DNA from 3 places in the Streptomyces sp. NBC_00370 genome. Region 3 is predicted to be linked to each of the others. Evidence: riboswitches for the same ligand, from Rfam matches in the RefSeq annotation. Region 3 holds a riboswitch; each other region holds the start of a gene.
The links. Region 3 has a riboswitch for cyclic di-AMP ahead of OHS57_RS03535 (LysM peptidoglycan-binding domain-containing protein). Riboswitches for the same ligand answer to the same signal wherever they lie in the genome.

Region 1 (6,450 bases), 3.8 Mb from region 3:
CCGGGTCGTCCGCCCACAGGAAGCCCCACGGCCCGCGCCGCAGATGCGCGGTGCGCAGCCCGGCCCTGCGGGCGGGGAACAGGTCGTACGCGGGGTGGTCGCCGACGTACAGCGTCCGGTCGGCCGGCGCCTGTGCCACCTCGACGACATGCGCGAAGAACTCCGGCAGCGGTTTGGCGGCGCCCCACTCGGCCGACGTGGCGACCAGGTCGACGGGCAGGTCGAGGCCGCGCAGCAGTTCGCCCGCCCTGACCGTCTGGTTCCCCGCGAGGACGACCCGGACACCGAGCGCCTGGAGCCCGGCGAGCGCGGGGCGTACGTCGGGGTAGAGGTCGGACTCGTCCAGATGCTCGCCGCGCCCCGCGCTCTCCCGCGCGCGGTACGCCTCGGCCACGTCCATACCCGGTTTGATCAGGCGCAGGGCGTCGGTCGCTTCCCTGTTCTGCGCGGTCACCGCCCCGGCGAGAGCGGACATGGTGTGCCGGGGAACGCCCAGCCAGTCGGCCCAGGAGGCCCAGTAGCGGTCGTCGCGAACGAGGGTCTCGCCGACGTCGAACACGATGGTTTCAATCACCGGTCCAACCCTAGGGTGCGACTCTCCGCCGATTGTCAGTGGCTGGCCGTAGCCTTGCTCCCATGTTCGCTTATCCGTCCGCTTCTTCGCGTTCTTCCCGCGCCCGCGGTTCCGTGCGGTCCGCGGCCGTCGTCAATTCGGAGATCCGCGCCCTCTGGGCGCAGGCAGGTGCCGGCCTCTCGCCGGCCGAGCAGGAGCGCTATCAGCGACTGCTGGTGGAGTGGTCGGCGGCGGTGAAGGCCGAGGTCGTGACGGCGGCCTGAAAACCGTGGCAGCCCGAGAGTGGAGATGATCTTGATCGGGATGCCGTAGAGTTGGGTTTACCGACGCGGGGTGGAGCAGCTCGGTAGCTCGCTGGGCTCATAACCCAGAGGTCGTAGGTTCAAATCCTGCCCCCGCTACTCACCACCGAAGGCCCGGATCCACACTGGATCCGGGCCTTCGGTGATTCCGCCGCCCGACCAGGCGCAAGAGCTCGCTGTCAGAGCTTGCGTCGTCCGGCCGAGGGGCGGATCGTCGGAGTGGACGGCCGGATCTTCGCCGGGCGTGCCGGTAGCCCACTCGGTCGATGCGGGTCGCAGCCCGGCGCGGCAGCGGCCAGCCTTGGTGGGGCGCGGTACCGTCCGCGACCGTAGCCGGAGCGGCAGGAGAGACAACTGGTGGGGATGCTTGGGAGCCGTAAGACTCCGGCAGCGCGCAGAGTGCAACGCGCGGACGGCGACCAGAGCCCCCGCGCGCGCTGGATCGTGCGCTGTATGCCGGCTTTCGTCATCTTCGTCGGGGTCGTCTTCGACTCGGCGACCCCCACCCGCTTCACCGCGTCCCCCTTCTTCGCCGCGGCCCCGCTGGTCGCCGCGCCCTTCTTCACCCTGACGGGCACCCTGCTGACGGGCACCGCCGCCGTGGCGATCGACATCGTGCTGCGCGTCTTCGGGGACGGGCTCTTCAGACTCCAGGCGTTCACCGAGCTGCTGACGATCCTGGTGGTCTCCGTCCTCGCGCTCGCCATCAACCGCATCGTCCGCCGCACCAACGAGCGGCTGACCTCTGCCCGGATCATCGCCGAGACGGCCCAGCGCGCCGTCCTGCCGACGCCCGCCGACCGGATCGGCGGGCTGCACATCGCCGCGCGGTACGAGGCGGCGCAGGAGGGCGCGTTCATCGGGGGAGACCTGTTCGCCGTACAGGACACCCCGCACGGCGTACGGCTGGTCGTCGGCGACGTGCGGGGCAAGGGGCTCGGGGCCGTCGAGACGGTGTCCGTGGTCATCGGCGCCTTCCGGGAGGCGGCGGAGCAGGAGAGCTCGCTGGAGGGGGTCGCGCAGCGGCTGGAGCGCGCCATGACCCGCGAGGGCGCGCGGCGCGGCACCATCGATCTCTTCGAGGGGTTCACCACCGCCGTGCTGGCCGAGATCCCGCACGGCAAGGACGTCGTGCGGCTGATCAACCGGGGGCACCCCGAGCCGCTGATGCTGTTCGCCGACGGCGCCGCGCTGATGCTCTCGCCGACCGAGTTCGCGCTGCCGCTGGGGATGGCCGAGCTGGGCGGGTGGCCGGACCGCGCCGACGAGATCGACTACCCGACGGGCGCGACGCTGCTCTTCTACACGGACGGCCTCTCCGAGGCGCGTGACCGGCAGGGCGTCTTCTACGACCCGCGCGGCCGGCTGGACGGGGTGATCTTCCCGGGGCCCGACGAACTGCTCGACGCGATGATCGGCGACGTACGGGTGCACACGGGCGGCGGCCCCAACGACGACATGGCGCTGCTCGCGGTCAGCAGGCCGGCGGAGGGGCAGCCCGAGCGGCGCAGAACGATGCCGGTCGTGCCGTAGGGCCGCGCTGGTCGTGCCGTAGATCGCGCGTATCGCTCGCCGGATCCTGTCCGGATCCCGTCCCGCTACCTTCCGTGTTCGAACGGCGCCCCTGCGCATAACTACTGACACACCATCAGAAACACGTGTGGGTCCGTAAACCCGTCAACTCGCCCACTTGCGCCTGCATGTGTCCTGTTACGTCCGATGCGAACTTGTTAACGATCACCGGGAACAGCTTGGAATAACGGCCTGGTCTCTATTAACGTTCGATAACGCAGCGCGGTCGTCCCAGCCGTCGTCAGAGATGGCGCCGTGCGCACGCGCCGAATCCCGCAAGGGAACCGGGGAACCAACAATTGGGGTGAATCGGGAGTTTCTTGCTGCCGCAAAGCAGCGAGTCGCACCCGTAGGAGACCTTCCTGCTCCGAACCCGTCAGCTAACCCGGTAGGCGAGAAGGAAGGAAAGGAGAGCGCCCCAGTGGCGTCCAACAAGCCTGCCCCCGAGGCCTCCCTCGAAACATCTCCCTTCGGCGGCCTCGCCACCGAAGCCCCGCCGGACGGGGCCTGGGGCGACTGGAATCCCACCGGTGAGTGGAATCCCACCGAGGAGTCCGTCCTCCCGGTACGCGGCAGGCATCGCGTCGCCAAGCAGCGCAACGGACTCGCCCGCAGCTCCACGGTCCTCGGTGTCGGTGTCATCGCCGCCGTCGGCGCCGGCGGTATCGCCACGGCGCAGGAGAAGCCCGCGGTCTCCATCTCGCTGCCGGACGCGATAACCGACCACATCCCGGACGCCAAGTCGCTGCCCGGTGTGAGCGCGCTGCTGCCGGACGAGACCGAGCCGAACATCCTGGCCAGCGCCCCCCTCGGCGGCACGGACCTGGTGGCGAGCTCCGCGGTCCAGCACGGCGCGACCGCCGGCGGCGACGCGGGCGAGGCCCTGCGGGCCCGGATCCTCCAGCAGGCCGAGCACCAGCAGGCGGAGGCCGACCAGGCGGCCCAGGCGGCCGCCGAGACCACCGCGGCGAAGCAGGCCGAGGCCGAGGCGAAGAAGCAGCAGACCGAGGCCCAGAAGAAGGTCGAAGAGGCGAAGCAGAAGGCGGAGGAAGCGGCCAAGAAGAAGGCCGAGGAGCTCCGGCTCGCGAAGCTCGCCTCCAGCTACACCCTCCCCGTCGCCTCGTACACGATCACCTCCACCTTCGGTGAGGCCGGCTCCATGTGGGCCTCCGGCTACCACACGGGACTGGACTTCGCCGCGCCCACGGGCACCCCGATCAAGGCCATCCACAGCGCTACCGTCAAGTCGGCCGGCTGGGCCGGCTCGTACGGCTACCGCACGGTCCTGGAGCTGGAGGACGGCACGGAGCTGTGGTTCTGCCACCAGTCCTCGATGACCGTCACAGCGGGCCAGAAGGTCACCACCGGCGATGTGATCGGCCGCGTCGGCGCGACCGGCAACGTGACCGGGCCGCATCTGCACCTTGAGGTGCACACCCCGGACGGCACCGGTATCGACCCGAACGGATGGCTGCAGGCCAGGGGCATCAACCCCTGACCCCACCAGACCCCGGCGGCTCCGGCGCTCACCCCCCGACGTCGGAGTCGTCGGTCTTTCGGCGTTCAATGGACGAATGACCGATCTGCGAAAGCTGGGCACCTCCGACCTCCACGTCTCCCCGCTGGCCCTCGGCGGCAACGTCTTCGGCTGGGGCGCCGACGAGGCACAGTCCTTCGCCGTACTGGACGCGTACACGGCGGCGGGCGGCAACTTCATCGACACCGCCGACTCGTACACCGCCTGGGTCGACGGCAACGAGGGCGGCGAGTCCGAGACCATCATCGGCGACTGGGTCGCCTCACGCGGCAACCGCTCCGACGTCCTGATCGCCACCAAGGTCGCCAGCCACCCGAAGCGCAAGGGGCTCGCGCCGGCGAACATCAAGGCGGCGGTCGAGGACTCGCTGCGCCGACTGCGTACCGACTACATCGACCTGTACTACACGCATGTCGACGACACGAGCGTCTCCGTCGAGGACATCGTCACGACCCTCGACCAGCTGGTGAAGGAGGGCAAGGTCCGCGCGGTGGCCGCCTCCCAGATCGGGCCCGAGCGGCTGTCCGAGTCCGTCACCTTCGCCGAGAAGGAGGGCCTGGCCCGCTATGCGGCGCTCCAGGTCAACTACAACCTCGTCTCGCGGGACAGCTACGAGGGCGAACTGCGGGACGTCGTCGCCCGGCACGGGCTGGCCGCCGTGCCGTTCTTCTCGCTCGCCCGCGGCTTCCTGACCGGCAAGTACCGGCCCGGCACGACCGTCGAGAGCGTACGCAGCGAGGGCGCGGCCGAATATCTGAACACCGACCGTGGTCCCCGGGTCCTCGCCGCGCTCGACCGGGTCGCGGGGGCGCACGGCGCCGAGGTCGCGACCGTGGCGCTGGCCTGGCTGGCCGCGCAGCCGACCGTCGCTGTGCCGCTCGCCTCCGCGCGTACGGTCGAGCAGCTGCCGTCGCTGCTGGCGGTCGCGGATCTCGAACTGACGCCGGAAGAACTCGCGGAGCTGACGGCGGCCTCGGCGTAGGGGCGCCGCGGCCCGGGTATCCGGGCTCAGTACTGGCGGTACGGGTTGTAGCCGTCGTAGTCGACGTACGGCGGCGGCACCCAGACCCGGCCCGTGGCCCGCGCCGCGTAGGTGAGCGCGGGCCCCGCCAGCTCCTTCCGCTCCCACAGCCGGTCCAGCAGCTCCCGCTCGCGCTCGGCGAAGTCGCCGACGGCGAGACCGCGCCCGGCGCGGTGGCGCAGGAACGCCAGGGAGGTCGCCGTCACCTCGTACTCGGTGACCGCCCGCGCGGCCGTCGTGCCGTACGTACGGCCCGCGTAGTCCCGCGCCATGGTGCGGGCCCGCATCGAGGACAGCGCGGCCGGCTCGGCCGTCCCCAGCCAGCCCGCCGCCGCGTACGCGGGCAGCTGCGCGGCGACGGTGCGCAGCTCGCGCTGTCTGGCCCAGATCACCAGCCAGGTCACCAGGCCGAAGACGGGGAACATGAACATGCCGTAGACCGCGTAGAAGCCGTACGGGCCGAAGGCGGACGACGACACGTTCCACAGGGCGTGCATGCCCATCGCCAGGAGCAGGCCGAGCAGCGGCAGCCCGAGGCGGCGGAGCTTGCGGTGCGGGGGCGCCAGCGCGGCGAGCCCGAAGCCGATGCCGGTCATGACCGTGAACAGCGGGTGCGCGAACGGTGACATGACGATCCGTACGAAGAACGTGGCGACGGTGTACGTCGCGAAGCCCGTCTGGCCGAAGTCCCGGTCCTCGCCGAAGGCGTTGCCGAGGTAGAGGATGTTCTCGGTGAAGGCGAAGCCGGTCGCGGTGAAGCCGGCGACCACCGCGCCGTCCACCAGGCCGGTGAAGTCGCGTCTTCGGAAGAGGAAGATCAGCAGGACGGCCGCCGCCTTCGCGCTCTCCTCGACGACCGGCGCCACGACCGTCGCGCCGAGGGACTCGGCACCCGCGGGGTCGGCTGTCGCCGTGGCTATCCAGTGGGTCGCGAAGGAGTTCGCGATGATCGCGACCAGCGCGGCCGCGCAGGCGCCCCAGGCGAAGGCGAACAGCAGATTGCGCCACGGGCCCGGCTCGACCCGCTCCAGCCAGCGGAAGGCCGCCATCAGCAGCGGCACGGGCAGCACGGCCAGGCCGAGGCCCACCAGAAAGCCCTGGGTGCCCGTCTCGTGCCTGACCAGCGTCAGGATCACCAGACCGCAGAGCGCCAGCAGGGTGATCACCACACCGGCGCGTACCGCCTTGCTGTGCCAGAACGCCCGGCCGGGCCAGTAGCGCCGCCGGCGCACGGGCTCCGGCACCGCGCCCCACAGCTCACCGCTGCGGTCCCACACCTCGGCGACGGGGATCGGGGGCTGCGGCTCGACGCTCTGCGGGGACGGTTCTGGCACCTGTTGACCCTAACGAGCGCCGCCGACACCCGCGATGGTGCCTGGAGCGGGTGCGGCCGGATATGGCCGGCGAGGTTACGCGTCGGTGCCCGTGCGGCGGAACAGCAGGT
Region 2 (6,450 bases), 5.6 Mb from region 3:
GATCCTGCCAGAGGTGCTGAGCGGCCATCAGCGGGCGGTCGCAGCGGCCGCCGTCGTGGCCTCGGAGAGCGACTGGGCGAAGACGAGCGACTGCCGTACGGCGTCGGGCCCGTCGCCCGCCTCACTGACCCGCAGGCTCAGGTCGTCGGCGGTGGAGCTGCCGGTGTAGCCGTGGTCGGCCTCGCAGTTGGGGTCGCCGCAGGCGGCGGGCTCCAGGTCGATCCGGGAGACGGCGCCCCACCCTATGGTCAGGACGACCTCGCGGGGCAGCGACCCCGGGGTGTACGACTCGGGGTTGGCGACGACCCGGCTGACCACGACGGACGAGATCCGGTCGAGCCTGACCGACTCGGTCGACGTCGTGGCGTACGGCGTGGGCGAGCTGCTGTCGGCGGCCTGCTCGTCGGTGTGGCTCACCACGAACCGGTGGGCGGTCAGGACGAGGACGGTCACATGGCGGCGCACCTCGTTGGAGTCGAAGGTGGTCTCCTGATGCACCAGATACGACTCGACGGGCTCCCCGCCGACAGCGGCCTCCACCGCTTCGGCCACCAGAGCCGGGTAGTAGCCGCTGCGCTCGATCGCCGTGCGCAGCCCCTGGGTCGTCGTACCGGTCTTCGCCATGCGTCACATCCTACGGTGGCCCCATGGCTGCGGGAGACGCCGCGTCGGCTGCGGGAAGACGCCGCGTCCTGGCCGCTCGGGCCTGATCCGAACGCCGGGCCCCGGGCGGCGGGTGTCAGTAGCTGGGGAGGCTGCGGGGGCCGAGGTCGTCGCGGGCCGGCGGCGGTGCGAGACGTACGTGCGCGTCGAGCACGGACAGCCCGTGGGTCGCGACGACGACGGGTTCGAGCGCCACGGAGACGATCTCGGGATGGTCGTCGACCAGCAGCGAGAGCCGCAGCAGCAGTTCCTCCAGGGCCGCCGTGTCGACGGGCGCCGCGCCGCGCCAGCCGAAGAGGAGCGGCGCCGCCCTGATGGACCTGATGAGTTCGGCGACGTCGCGGTCGGTCGCCGGCACCAGCCGGTGCGCGACATCGCCGAGCAGTTCGGACGCGGCGCCCGCGAGACCGAAGGAGAGCACGGCGCCGGCCGCCGGGTCGAACGTCGCGCGTACGACGGTGTCGAGGCCGCGCGGCGCCATCGCCTGGACGACGGGCCGCAGCTCGGCGGGGCTGCCGAGGGCCTCCGTCAGCTCCTGGTACGCGAGCCGCAGCCGCTTCGCGTCGCCGAGTTCCAGCCGTACGCCGCCGAGGTCGGCGCGGTGCCGGAGCCCCGGCGCCGTCGTCTTGAGGGCGACGGGGTAGCCGAGGGTGTCGGCCGCCTCGACGGCGGCGTCGGGGTCCGGCGCGGCCAGCGTCGGCCGTACGGCGATGCCGTAGTGGCCGAGCAGCGCACGCGAGTCGGCCGCCGACAGGGCGATCCCCCGGGTGTCGGGAGCCGCGCCGAGCAGCCGGGTGATGAGGGCGGCGGCCTCGCCCTCGGCGATGTTCTCGTACTCCGGGACCCGCCCCACGGCGGCGGCCTCCCGCCGCCACTGGGCGTACTTGACGGCTTCGCCGAGCGCCCGTACGGCCCGCTCGGCGGCGGGATAGGCGGGGATCCGCCGGCCGGGAGCGGTGGAGTCGGGCGCTCCCAGGGCGTCGGCCAGACCCTCGATCTCCACATGGACCACGGCCACCGGTTTCGCGGGGGCTTCGGGGGCCGCTTCGCGCAGGGCCGCCGCCAGGGCGGGGCCGTCGGCCGGGTGTGCGGTGCCGTCGTCGGCGACGACGCCCGGGATCGCCGTCACCACGACCGCGTCGCAGGCCGGGTCGACGACGGCCGTGGCCAGCGCGGCGCGGAAGACCTCGGGGGTGGCCGCAGTCGTCAGGTCCAGCGGCGGCAGGGGGCGCAGCCCCGCTGCGAGGCAGGCGTCGTAGGTGAGCAGGCCGAGGGACTCGGAGTTGCCGAGGATCGCCACGCGCGGCCCGGCGGGCAGCGGCTGTCCCGCGAGCAGCAGTCCGGCGTCCACCATCTCGGTCACGGTGTCGACGCGGATGACGCCGGCCTGCCGCATCAGGGCCGAGACCGTGCCCTCCGGGATGCGGCTGACCGGGACGGCGTGGCCGGGCGGTTCGCTGCCGGTGTGCCGGGCGCCCTTGACGACGACGACCGGTTTCGTGGCGGCCATCCGGCGGGCGAGCCGGGTGAACTTGCGCGGGTTGCCGAGCGATTCGAGGTACATCAGGACCACGTCGGTCTCCGGGTCCTCGTACCAGTACTGCAGGAACTCGTTGCCCGAGACGTCGGCGCGGTTGCCCGCCGAGACGAAGGACGAGAGGCCGGCGCCGCGCCGGTGGAGGCCGGAGAGCAGGGCGATACCGATCGCGCCCGACTGGGTGAAGAGCCCGATGCGGCCGCGGTGCGGCGACTGCGGTGTGAGGGAGGCGTTCAGCCGTACGTCGGCCGCGGTGTTGATGATCCCGAAGGCGTTGGGGCCGATGAGCCGCATCCCGTACGAGCGGGCCTGCCGCAGCAGGGCGCGCTGGCGCTCCCTGCCCCGGTCGCCGCTCTCGGCGTATCCGGCGGAGAGCACGACCACGCCCCGTACGCCGTGCGCGCCGCAGTCGGCGACGGCGTCCGGCACCCGGCCGGCGGGTACGGCGATGACGGCCAGGTCGACCGGGCCTTCGACGGCGGCGACCGAGCGCAGGGCGGGTACGCCGTCCAGCTCGCCCTCGTCGTCGGCGAAGGCGCTGTTGACCGCGTACGTACGGCCGGTGAAGCCGGCGCCGAGGAGGTTGCGCAGGACCGTGCGGCCGACGCCGCCGGGGGTCCGGCTGGTGCCGACGACGGCAACGGATCCGGGGGCCAGCAGCCGCTGCACCGAGCGCGCCTCGGCCCGCTGCTCACGGCCGCGCTGCACGGCCAGCGACTCGGCGGTGGGTTCGAGGTCGAGGGTGAGGCGTACGGCGCCGTCCTCGAAGCTGCGCTTCTGGGTGAATCCGGCGTCCCGGAACACCTTGATCATCTTGTTGTTGGCGGGCAGCACCTCGGCGGCGAAGCGCCGGATGCCGCGCTCGCGTGCGACCGCCGCGATGTGTTCGAGCAGTGCGGAGGCGACGCCGCGCCCCTGGTGGGCGTCCTGGACGAGGAAGGCGACCTCCGCCTCGTCGGCGGGCGCCGAGGCCGAGCGGCCCAGCTCGTCGATCCGGTCGTAGCGGACGGTCGCGATGAAGTCGCCGCCCACGGTGACGGCGAGTCCGACCCGGTCCACGTAGTCGTGGTGGGTGAACCGGTGCACGTCCTTGTCGGAGAGCCGGGGGTACGGCGCGAAGAAGCGGTAGTACTTGGACTCGTCGGAGACCTGCTCGTAGAAGCTCACCAGCCGTTCGGCGTCGTCGGCGGTGATGGGCCTGATCCGCGCGGTGCCTCCGTCGCGCAGCACCACGTCTGCTTCCCAGTGATCGGGGTACGCGTGATCCGACGGCGTCATACGTCAAGCCTATGGCCTGACCCGCGGCGTTCGCAGCGGTCGCGGCCGGTGGCGGGGCGGGGCACCCTGGGGCGGCAGAACCGTTTTGGCCGCACATGAGACACTGGTCTAGACAACCTCTTGAGACTTGAAGGGCAACACCATGGCTGAGCGCCGCGTCAACGTCGGCTGGGCCGAGGGCCTGCACGCCCGCCCCGCATCCATCTTCGTCCGCGCCGCCACGGCCTCCGGCGTCCCCGTCACGATCGCGAAGGAAGGCGGCAGCCCGGTCAACGCCGCGTCCATGCTGGCCGTGCTGGGACTCGGTGCGCAGGGCGGCGAGGAGGTCGTGCTCGCTTCCGACGCGGACGGCGCCGACGCCGCGCTGGACCGGCTGTCGAAGCTGGTGGCCGAGGGACTGGACGAGCTTCCCGAGACGGTCTGACCCGCCCGGCGCGTCCGAAGCGTCCGTAGCCAAGCGGCGGTGACCCCCGGATCCGGGGGTCACCGCCGCTTGGCTGTCCGCGTGGGCCCGCGGGGGCCGCCGGTGTCAGACGTGCACGCCGTGCTTGCGCAGATACGCCAGCGGGTCGACGTCCGTGCCGTACTCCTGGCCGGTCCTGGCCTCGAAGTGCAGATGCGGTCCTGTGGCGTTGCCCGTCGCCCCCGAGAGGGCGATCCGCTCCCCCGGCGTGACGGACTGGCCGACCGTCACCTGGATCGAGGAGAGATGGCCGTACTGCGTGTACATGCCGTCGCGCATCCGGATCACCACGTTGTTGCCGTAAGCGCCGCCCCAGCCCGCCTCCACGACGGTGCCGGCGCCGACGGCGACCACCTCGGTGCCCGTGGCGGCGTGGAAGTCGATGCCGGTGTGGCTGCCGGACGACCACAGCGCCCCGCCGCTCTCGTACCCGGTGCTCACGTACGAGTGCGCGACCGGCGTCCGGAAGGCGTTCAGCCGCTTGCGCGCGGCGGCGCGCGCGGCGCGCTGCCTGGCCTCGCGCACCTCTTGGGCGCGCGCCTCGGCCTTCCGCTTCGCCTCCGCCCTGGCCTCGGCGACCCGCTTCGCCTGCTCGGCGGCGGCCCGCTGGGCCGTCGCCTGGGCGGCGATGGTGTCGCTTATCGAATCGCCGATGACGATGGCCTGGGTGGTGCTGCTGCCCTGTCCTGCGGCCGGGCCCTCGGGCTCGGCGGCGAGCGCCTGGGAGGACAGTGCTCCGACGACTCCGCTGACGGTGAGCGTCGCGACGCCCGCCACGCTCATGCTCCTGCGGGTGGGACGTCTGCGGGCACGGTGCTTCCCGGTGGGACGGGTGAACGCCATGGAGTGGCTGATCCTTTCCTTCCTTCTCGCCTACCGGGTTAGCTGACGGGTTCGGAGCAGGAAGGTCTCCTACGGGCACCTCCGCACGGCCGGCGAAGGCATCCGATTCACCCCAGGGACATGGGTCCCCGGCTCCCCAGGCTCGCGCCTGACGGGGACTCGGCGATGGCTGCCCGATGCCGCGGACGCGGCTGGTGACTGGCGGACAGCCCGACCGACGCTAAGCGGGCGGACTTCGCATCACCAAAGCCGCGCGGGCATTTGTAGCGCACACCACAGGGCAGAGCGGGCAAAAGGGAGAACCCCGGCCACCCGCACCGGGGTTCTCCCCTGAGGTCCTGCCGCTCGGATCGGCCCTTACGGACGGATCAGCCCGCGACGACCGTCACATCGCCGATACCGAGAGCCGTGACCGGCTCCTTGATCTGCGCGGCGTCACCGACGAGCACCGTGACGAGCCGGTCGACCGGGAACGCGTTGACGGCAGCGGCCGTCGCCTCGACCGTGCCCGTCTCGGCCAGCCGCGCGTACAACTGCGCCTGGAAGTCGTCCGGGAGATGCTGCTCGACCTGGTCGGCCAGCGTCCCGGCGACCGAGGCGGCCGTCTCGTACTTCAGCGGGGCGACCCCGACCAGGTTCTGCACGGCGACGTCCCGCTCGGCCTCGGTGAGACCGTCCGCCGCGAGGGTGCGCAGCACCGTCCAGAGGTCCTCCAGCGCCGGGCCGGTGGACTCCGTGTCCACCGAACCGCTGATGGCGAGCATCGCGGCGCCCGTGCCGTCGGCGGCCGAGCGCAGCACCTGGCCGAACGCCCGTACGCCGTACGTGTAGCCCTTCTCCTCACGCAGCACCCGGTCGAGCCGGGAGGTGAGCGTGCCGCCCAGGCAGTACGTGCCGAGCACCTGGGCCGGCCAGACGCGGTCGTGCCGGTCGGCGCCGATGCGGCCGATCAGCAACTGCGTCTGTACGGCGCCCGGTCGGTCCACGATCACGACGCGGCCCGTGTCGTCGGCGGTGACGGCGGGCACCGGGCGCGGCTCTGCCGTGTTGCCCGTCCAGTCGCCGAGGCTGTCGGCGAGCACCTGGTCCAGATCGACGCCGGTGAGATCGCCGACGACCACGGCGGTCGCCGTGGCCGGACGGACGTACGCGTCGTAGAAGGCGCGCACGCCCGCCGCGTCGATCCGCTCGACCGTCTCCTCGGTGCCCTGGCGCGGCCGGGACATCCGCAGGGACGCCGGGAACAGCTCCTTGGAGAGCTGCTTGGCGGCGCGGCGGCCCGGGTTGGCCGTCTCGTGCGGGATCTCGTCGAGGCGGTTGCGCACCAGCCGCTCGATCTCGCTGTCCGCGAAGGCGGGGGCGCGCAGCGCCTCCGCGACCAGGCCGAGCGCCTTGGGCAGCCGGGAGACCGGCACTTCGAGGGAGACCCGGACGCCGGGGTGGTCGGCGTGCGCGTCGAGCGTGGCGCCGCAGCGCTCCAGCTCGGCGGCGAACTCCTCGGCCGAGTGCTTGTCGGTGCCCTCTGACAGGGCGCGCGCCATGATCGTGGCGATGCCGTCGAGCCCTTCCGGCTCGGCGTCGAGGGGGGCGTCGAGACAGATCTCGACGGCCACCACCTGCTGTCCCGGGCGGTGACAGCGCAGCACCGTCAGACCGTTGGCCAGGG
Region 3 (6,450 bases):
CGCGGTCACCAGGAGCGCGGTACGCGGTCCCCAGCCGGCGGCCAGGAAGCCGCCGAGCAGTGACCCGAGCGGGGTCAGACCCATGCCGACGACGTTGACGGTCGCGACGACCCGGCCCTGGATCCGCACGGGCGTCACGGCCTGCCGGACCGCCATGACCGTGACGTCGACCAGCTGGCCGAAGACGCCGAAGACGAAGTTCACCGCCATGAGCAGGGCGAGGGTGGCGGCGCCCGACCCGTGCAGCGCGGGGACGCACAGCAGTACGCCGTCCCCGAGCACGGCCGCCGACACCAGCACCAGGCCGTACCCGATCCTTCCGGGCAGCCACGCCGCCAGCAGCGAACCCGCCAGCGCGCCGGGACCGACGGCCGCGAGCGCCAGGCCGACGGCGGTGCCCGGCAGCTGCAGGGTGCGCGACAGGAAGAGCAGATAGACGGTCATCAGACCGGCGAAGGAGAACTGGAAGAGGGCCGAGCAGATCCCCACGGCCCGCAGCGAGCCGTCGCTGACGACCAGACGCAGTCCCTCGTGGATCTGCCGCCACATCCGGACGGCGGACCGCCCCTCGGACCCGGGCCCGGATCCCGCCCCGGACAGGGGTACCGGCTCGTTGCGGCTGATCCGCCGGACCGACAGGGACGACAGGACGAAGAAGCAGGCGTTGGCCGCCGCGGCGACCGGTACGGAGAGCAGCGAGACCATCGCCCCGCCGAGCGCGGGGCCGCCGATCTGCGCCGCCGACCTGCTGCCCTCCAGCAGGCTGTTGCCCTGGGCGAGCTGGTCGCGTGGCACCAGGCGTACCAGCGACGCCTGGTACGCCACGTCGAAGCACACGCTCAGTACGCCCACCAGGAAAGCGACCACGAACAGCACCGGAACGCCGAGCACCCCGAGAAGACAGCAGACCGGGATCACGGCCAGTGCCACGGCGCGGCCCGCGTCGGCCAGCACCATCATGGTGCGGGAGCGCCTGCGGTCCACCCACGCCCCCACGAAGAGCGAGAACAGCAGGATCGGTGCCTGCTGCACCGCGCGGAGGGCGCCGAGCTGACCGGCGCCCGCGTGCAGTGCCACCACGGCGACGAGCGGCAGTGTGACCTGCGCGGCCTGTGCCCCGAGCTGCGAGGCGCTCTGGCCGGCCCAGAGACTGCGGAAATCACGGTCCCGCGACAGGGCGGGAAGACGGAACGGCACAGTGACCCCTTGGGGCGCCGAGGGCTGAGGAAAAGGCTCGCCGTGCCGCGATCAGAGGCGGCACGCGATGACAGGTCGGTCGGGACCTACGTCAACGCGCGCTCGGGTGACCGGGCATCTCAGCTCCTCACGGGGTCGGCCGTCGTTCGGAGATTAACCGTCGGACGTCCGCCGCGAAAGCGATATTCGGTGCGGCGGTGTCCGCCCTCCGTCAGCTCAACCGGCGAACCGGGGAAGCCACTTCACCCGGTAGTCGGGGTGTCCCGCGTGCTCGGCCGCGATCTGCCGGACGACGAAGCCCAGGCCGACCGCGCGCCCGGAGGGGAAGTCACGGGCGGGGCGGTCCACGTCCAGCTCGGCCACCTCCGCGTACTCGCCGATGAGTACCCGGGTGGTCTCGATACGGCGGAGGGTCTGCGCCGGGTCCTGGTGGGCGATGTGATGGTCGTAGCCGTAGTCCTTCATGCTGAAGGCGATCGGGCCCGTGGAGCTGTGCACCTCGCCCGGCCGGTCCGGCGGGCACCGCCACGTGTCGCTGCCACCGTTGCGCGCGATCTGCTCCTCCTCGTCCAGCCGGGCCCGGACGAAGGTGATCAGTGCTTCGTTCTCGCTCACGCGTCTTGCTCCTCGAAAACGGCCCGTCCAGAGCTGTCAGTGGGCTTGGCGGGCTGGGACGGCCGTAGGGAAGGATACCGCGCGCGGCAACGGCACTTGCCTCGTCCGCGACCACACGCGCGCTTCCCATATGGGCGATTTGGCGGTATTGACCTTCAAGTCCGTATAGCCACCGATAGGTCAACTTGTCGTTCGGCGTTCCTCGTTGGAGCGCGCGGTTGCGGTATATCCCCGTGATGTGTGTCACGTAAGGACATGTCGGGCGTGCGCGCGGCCGGCTGCTATTTCCCGCGCACAGAAGGAAAGTTGAGTTCTCGGATCTTGTTCCGGTAACGAGATGTCGAACCGTCGGATTCCCGATTCGAGATGTTCCTGTAATCCCGGACTTGTTCAGGCCGGTCTTTGTCGCTTACGTTCACGTCACTCCGGGTGGACCGCCTAATCCTGCCGCCGTCCGGAAAACCCAATCCCACTCACTTACGGCAGGAGCGGGGGACCCAAGGTAAGCCGCCGGTCCGTAAACAGGACCGGCTAGGGGTGAAGCCACATTCATGTGGCCGGACATCTCCAGTCCGAACCCGACAGCTCACCTCGCAGGCGACGGAGAGGAATTAGTCATGCCCAAGAAGCACCGTCGTCCCCGTACCGGCCGGCTCACCCGACGCCTTATCGCATTCGGTACGGGTGGTGCGGCGCTCACCATCCCGCTGGTGGCCGCCACCACCGCCACAGCGGCGCCGTCCGTCCACAGCTCGGCCGTCGAGTCGGCCGTGAAATCGGCCCCCGCGTCCGTCGTGGCCGCCAAGAAGGCCGCGCCGACCACGTACTCCGTGGTCTCCGGTGACTCGCTCGCCAAGATCGCCCGCACCCACTCGCTGAGCGGTGGCTGGAAGAAGCTCTACCAGGACAACCGGCAGGCCGTCGGCGGCAACCCGTCGCTGATCCACCCCGGCCTCAAGCTGACCCTGGGCGGGAAGGCGGCGTCGAGGACGGCGGCGACGACCGCCGACAGGACTGTCACGAAGAGCGCTCCGAAGAGTGCCCCGAAGGCCGAGGCCAAGCCCGCCACGGCGGCGGCCGTCCCGTCCGGCAAGAGCGCCCAGGGCGGTACGAGCACCACCCCCATCCAGACGGCGGCCGCGTCGTACACCAACGACCTGGACGGCTGGATCAAGGAGTCGCTGGACATCATGGCCGCCCACGGCATCCCGGGCAGCTACGACGGCATCTACCGCAACATCATGCGGGAGTCGTCGGGCAACCCGGCGGCCATCAACAACTGGGACTCGAACGCCGCCGCCGGCACGCCGTCCAAGGGACTGCTGCAGGTCATCGACCCGACGTTCCAGGCGTACCACGTGGACGGCACGTCCATGGACAGCTACGACCCGGTGGCCAACATCACCGCCGCGTGCAACTACGCGGCTGCCACCTACGGCTCGATCGACAACGTGAACGGTCCCTACTGACCGGACCTTCACCCACCTGACGGGCCCACTCCGGCCGGACGACGCACACGTCCGGCGGGGGTGGGCCCGTTCGGCATGCGGGGGACATGGCGCATCGTGCAGTCGCCGATACGGCGCGCACCGGTACGTCCGCTGCCCCGGCCGAGGCCGGCCATCGCGTAGCCGATGCTGCCGAAGGCGATCAGGGTGAGCAGCAGAGCGAGGGTCCAGAAGAGCATCGCCGGGCCTCCGGGGTCTCGGAGCGGGGCGTGACTCCTGCCCGCGGTGGGACGCATCGGCAACGATGCGCAGAGTGCGATCCCTGGGGACGATAGCCCGTCGGGGCGTTTCTGAACAGGTGTCAAGTGGCCATCCGCGCCGCCCGCGCCCGGCGCCGGCCCGCTGGGCTGAATGAACGTCAGGGAAACGGCACCCGTCGTGTCGAAGTCATATTTACGTACAACCTTCTGAGGGGTGTGTGAATCTCACTCGGTGACCGCCGCTGTTGACGAGGGGGCCCGAATGCTGAAAGTGAGCATAGTGATTCCGGTTTACAACGCCGGAGAGCATCTGGATCGCTGCGCCGCATCACTGACCGGCCAGAGCCTTGGCTCCGACGCCTACGAGATTCTCTATGTGAATGACGGGTCGACGGACGACTCGGCCGAGCGGCTGCGCCGGCTCGCCGCCCGCCACCCGCATGTGCGCGTCCACCATCAGGAGAACTCCGGCTGGCCGGGCAAGCCCCGCAACGTCGGCGTGCGACTGGCCCGCGGCAAGTACGTGCAGTTCGTCGACCAGGACGACGAACTCGCCCCGGAGTCACTGGAACGCCTGGTCAGGCTGGGTGAGCGGAACGACTCGGACATCGTGCTTGGCAAGATGTACGGCACGATGACGGGACCGAGCAACGTGTTCAAACGGACCGTCGAGCGCTGCACGGTCAAGGACGCGCCACTGATCGAGAGCCTGACGCCGCACAAGATGTTCCGGAGATCCTTTCTGCTGGACCACGGCATCACATTTCCCGAAGGGCGCGTCCGGCTGGAGGACCAGCTCTTCATGGCCCGCGCCTACACCCGGGCGCGCACCGTCTCCATTCTCGGTGACTATCCGACCTACCGCTGGGTCCGCAGGGCGGACGGCGGGAACAACAGCAGCGGCGTCACGACGGCCGACACGTACTACCGCCATCTGCGGCATGTCGTCGAGGCCGTCAAGGAGGGCACGGAACCGGGGGAGTTGCGCGACAGACTGCTACGGCGTTCCTATCGGGTGGAATTACTCCGTCCGGTGACCGAGCCGCGCGTTCTGCAACGGACCGGGGCTCAACTGCGCACCTATTTCGATGTCGTTCGGAAGATGGCGCTGGAATGTTTCCCACCGGGCGTCAGAGAAGGAATGCCGGCCGTCGGGAGACTGCGGGCCACCCTGCTGGAGGAGGGCCGGCTGGAATCCCTTGTCGAACTCGCCCGGCGCACCGGTGGAATCAGGCCGCGGCTCGACATGGAGAAACCGTTCTGGCGGCAGGACAAACTCGTGGTGCGGACCACGGTCCGTCATGTCAGGCCGAATGGTGAGCCGTTGGTCCTCGTGGAGCGCGAGGGAAAATTCTTCCTCGATCCCGAACTGCTGGCGGGAATCGAAGGCGCGGAGAACGTCGAGGTGACCGATCCTTTCTCCTACGCCACGGGCGAGCTGCTCGTGCAGAACACCTCCGACGGCCACTGGTGGTATCCCGACAGTGAACTGACCCCCGAACTGAGGCCGCTCGGCGCCGGACGGCACGAAGTGGTGATCACGGGGGAGACGCTTCTCGACCCGGACACGCTCGCCGGCGGCAACCCGCTCGCGAGCGGCCGCCACCACGTGTGGCTCAACTACCAGGTGCTGGGCCTCGGCCGGCGGGCCAGGGTCGCCAGCGAGGACCGGCCGTATCTCGGGGTGCGGCGCATCGGCGGGCGCATCCTCGTCCCCAACTGGTTCGGCCCGCACTCCCAGCTCCAGCTGACCGCCGGTCAGCCGGGCCGTCAGCTGTGGCTGCGGCACTTCGTGGCGTCGGCAGCGACCCGTCCCGGGATACGCCGCCTCGTACGGACGGCCTTGCGGAAGCTGCCGGCGGGCCTGCGGGGCAGGGTGCGGTCGGCCGCCCAGGAAGCCTCGCGCTGGGGTCGCGGGGAGCACTCGCGCTGACGCGTTAGACAAACTTCGTACGACTGTCTAATGTGTCAGGTGTGAGTAGTCCTGAGCGGGAGTCCGACGACCCCAAGCGCGCCGCAGTGCTGGCAGCAGCCCTCGGGGTGTTCGGCAGGTACGGATTCCAGAAGACGTCCATGGAGGCGGTCGCCAAGGCGGCCGGCGTGTCCCGGCCCGGCCTCTACCTGCACTTCTCCAACAAGGAGCAGCTGTACCGCGCCACGATGCGCGGGGTCCTTGAGCGCGCCCAGCGGGGCATGGAGGCGAGCTTCGACGACGACCCGGCGGCGAGCTTCGAGGACCGCACGGTGGCGGCGCTGGACGCCCTGATGGGCCAGTACGTCGAGACCCAGGTGGCCAGAGACCTCGGCGAGCTGCTGGAGAACAGCGGACCGCAGCTCGGCTCGATGTTCCACGACCACCAGGAGCAGGCGCGGGCGACGATCAGCGACCGGGTCGGCGCGCTCGCGCCGCCCGGCCTGCTCACCGACGAGCTGACCGCTGACGACGTCATGGACGTCATCTTCTCCGCCGCCCTCACCTGGAAGCAGACCTCGGCCACCCGCGCCGAGTTCCGCGACCGGATCAGACGCGTCGTCCGGCTGATCTGCCGCGCCGCCGGCTGACCCCGACACCTCTCACCCCGCACGCCGACCCACGGAGTACAGCCATGCCTGAAATCACCACCCCGTTCACGGCCACCTCGACAGCGGCCGAGGTCATCGACGGTGTCGACCTGACCGGCAGGCGCGCCGTCGTCACCGGCGCGGCCTCCGGCATCGGTCTGGAGACCGCCCGCACCCTGGCCGGCGCCGGCGCCGACGTCACCCTCGCCGTACGGGACACCGCGGCGGGTGAGCGCGCCGCGGCCGACATCCGCACCACCACGGGACGCGACACCCGGGTCGCCCACCTCGACCTGGCCGACCTCGCAGGCGTCGACGCGTTCGGCAAGGAATGGACGGGCCCCCTGCACATCCTGGTCAACAACGCC

Region 1: linked by a shared signal. The riboswitch ahead of OHS57_RS20665 (M23 family metallopeptidase) and the one ahead of OHS57_RS03535 (LysM peptidoglycan-binding domain-containing protein) in region 3 are both predicted to bind cyclic di-AMP.
Region 2: linked by a shared signal. The riboswitch ahead of OHS57_RS28580 (M23 family metallopeptidase) and the one ahead of OHS57_RS03535 (LysM peptidoglycan-binding domain-containing protein) in region 3 are both predicted to bind cyclic di-AMP.

What each region holds. Positions count from the first base shown of each region.
Region 1 is NZ_CP107968.1:4,621,475-4,627,924, forward strand. Features, by position in the region: gene OHS57_RS20645 (HAD family hydrolase) at 1-571, opposite strand, end outside; gene OHS57_RS20650 (hypothetical protein) at 637-837, shown strand; tRNA gene OHS57_RS20655 (tRNA-Met) at 902-975, shown strand; gene OHS57_RS20660 (PP2C family protein-serine/threonine phosphatase) at 1,240-2,409, shown strand; cyclic di-AMP (ydaO/yuaA leader) riboswitch at 2,703-2,858, shown strand; gene OHS57_RS20665 (M23 family metallopeptidase) at 2,870-3,946, shown strand; gene OHS57_RS20670 (aldo/keto reductase) at 4,023-4,967, shown strand; gene OHS57_RS20675 (PrsW family intramembrane metalloprotease) at 4,994-6,340, opposite strand; gene trmB (tRNA (guanosine(46)-N7)-methyltransferase TrmB) at 6,416-6,450, opposite strand, start outside.
Region 2 is NZ_CP107968.1:6,395,294-6,401,743, reverse strand. Features, by position in the region: gene OHS57_RS28600 (alkaline phosphatase family protein) at 1-28, opposite strand, end outside; gene OHS57_RS28595 (DUF5998 family protein) at 28-624, opposite strand; gene OHS57_RS28590 (bifunctional acetate--CoA ligase family protein/GNAT family N-acetyltransferase) at 740-3,478, opposite strand; gene OHS57_RS28585 (HPr family phosphocarrier protein) at 3,621-3,902, shown strand; gene OHS57_RS28580 (M23 family metallopeptidase) at 4,008-4,784, opposite strand; cyclic di-AMP (ydaO/yuaA leader) riboswitch at 4,798-4,959, opposite strand; gene OHS57_RS28575 (M16 family metallopeptidase) at 5,153-6,450, opposite strand, start outside.
Region 3 is NZ_CP107968.1:823,957-830,406, reverse strand. Features, by position in the region: gene OHS57_RS03545 (MFS transporter) at 1-1,197, opposite strand, end outside; gene OHS57_RS03540 (DUF6221 family protein) at 1,414-1,812, opposite strand; cyclic di-AMP (ydaO/yuaA leader) riboswitch at 2,263-2,427, shown strand; gene OHS57_RS03535 (LysM peptidoglycan-binding domain-containing protein) at 2,430-3,281, shown strand; gene OHS57_RS03530 (hypothetical protein) at 3,290-3,499, opposite strand; gene OHS57_RS03525 (glycosyltransferase family 2 protein) at 3,783-5,453, shown strand; gene OHS57_RS03520 (TetR/AcrR family transcriptional regulator) at 5,495-6,082, shown strand; gene OHS57_RS03515 (SDR family NAD(P)-dependent oxidoreductase) at 6,127-6,450, shown strand, end outside.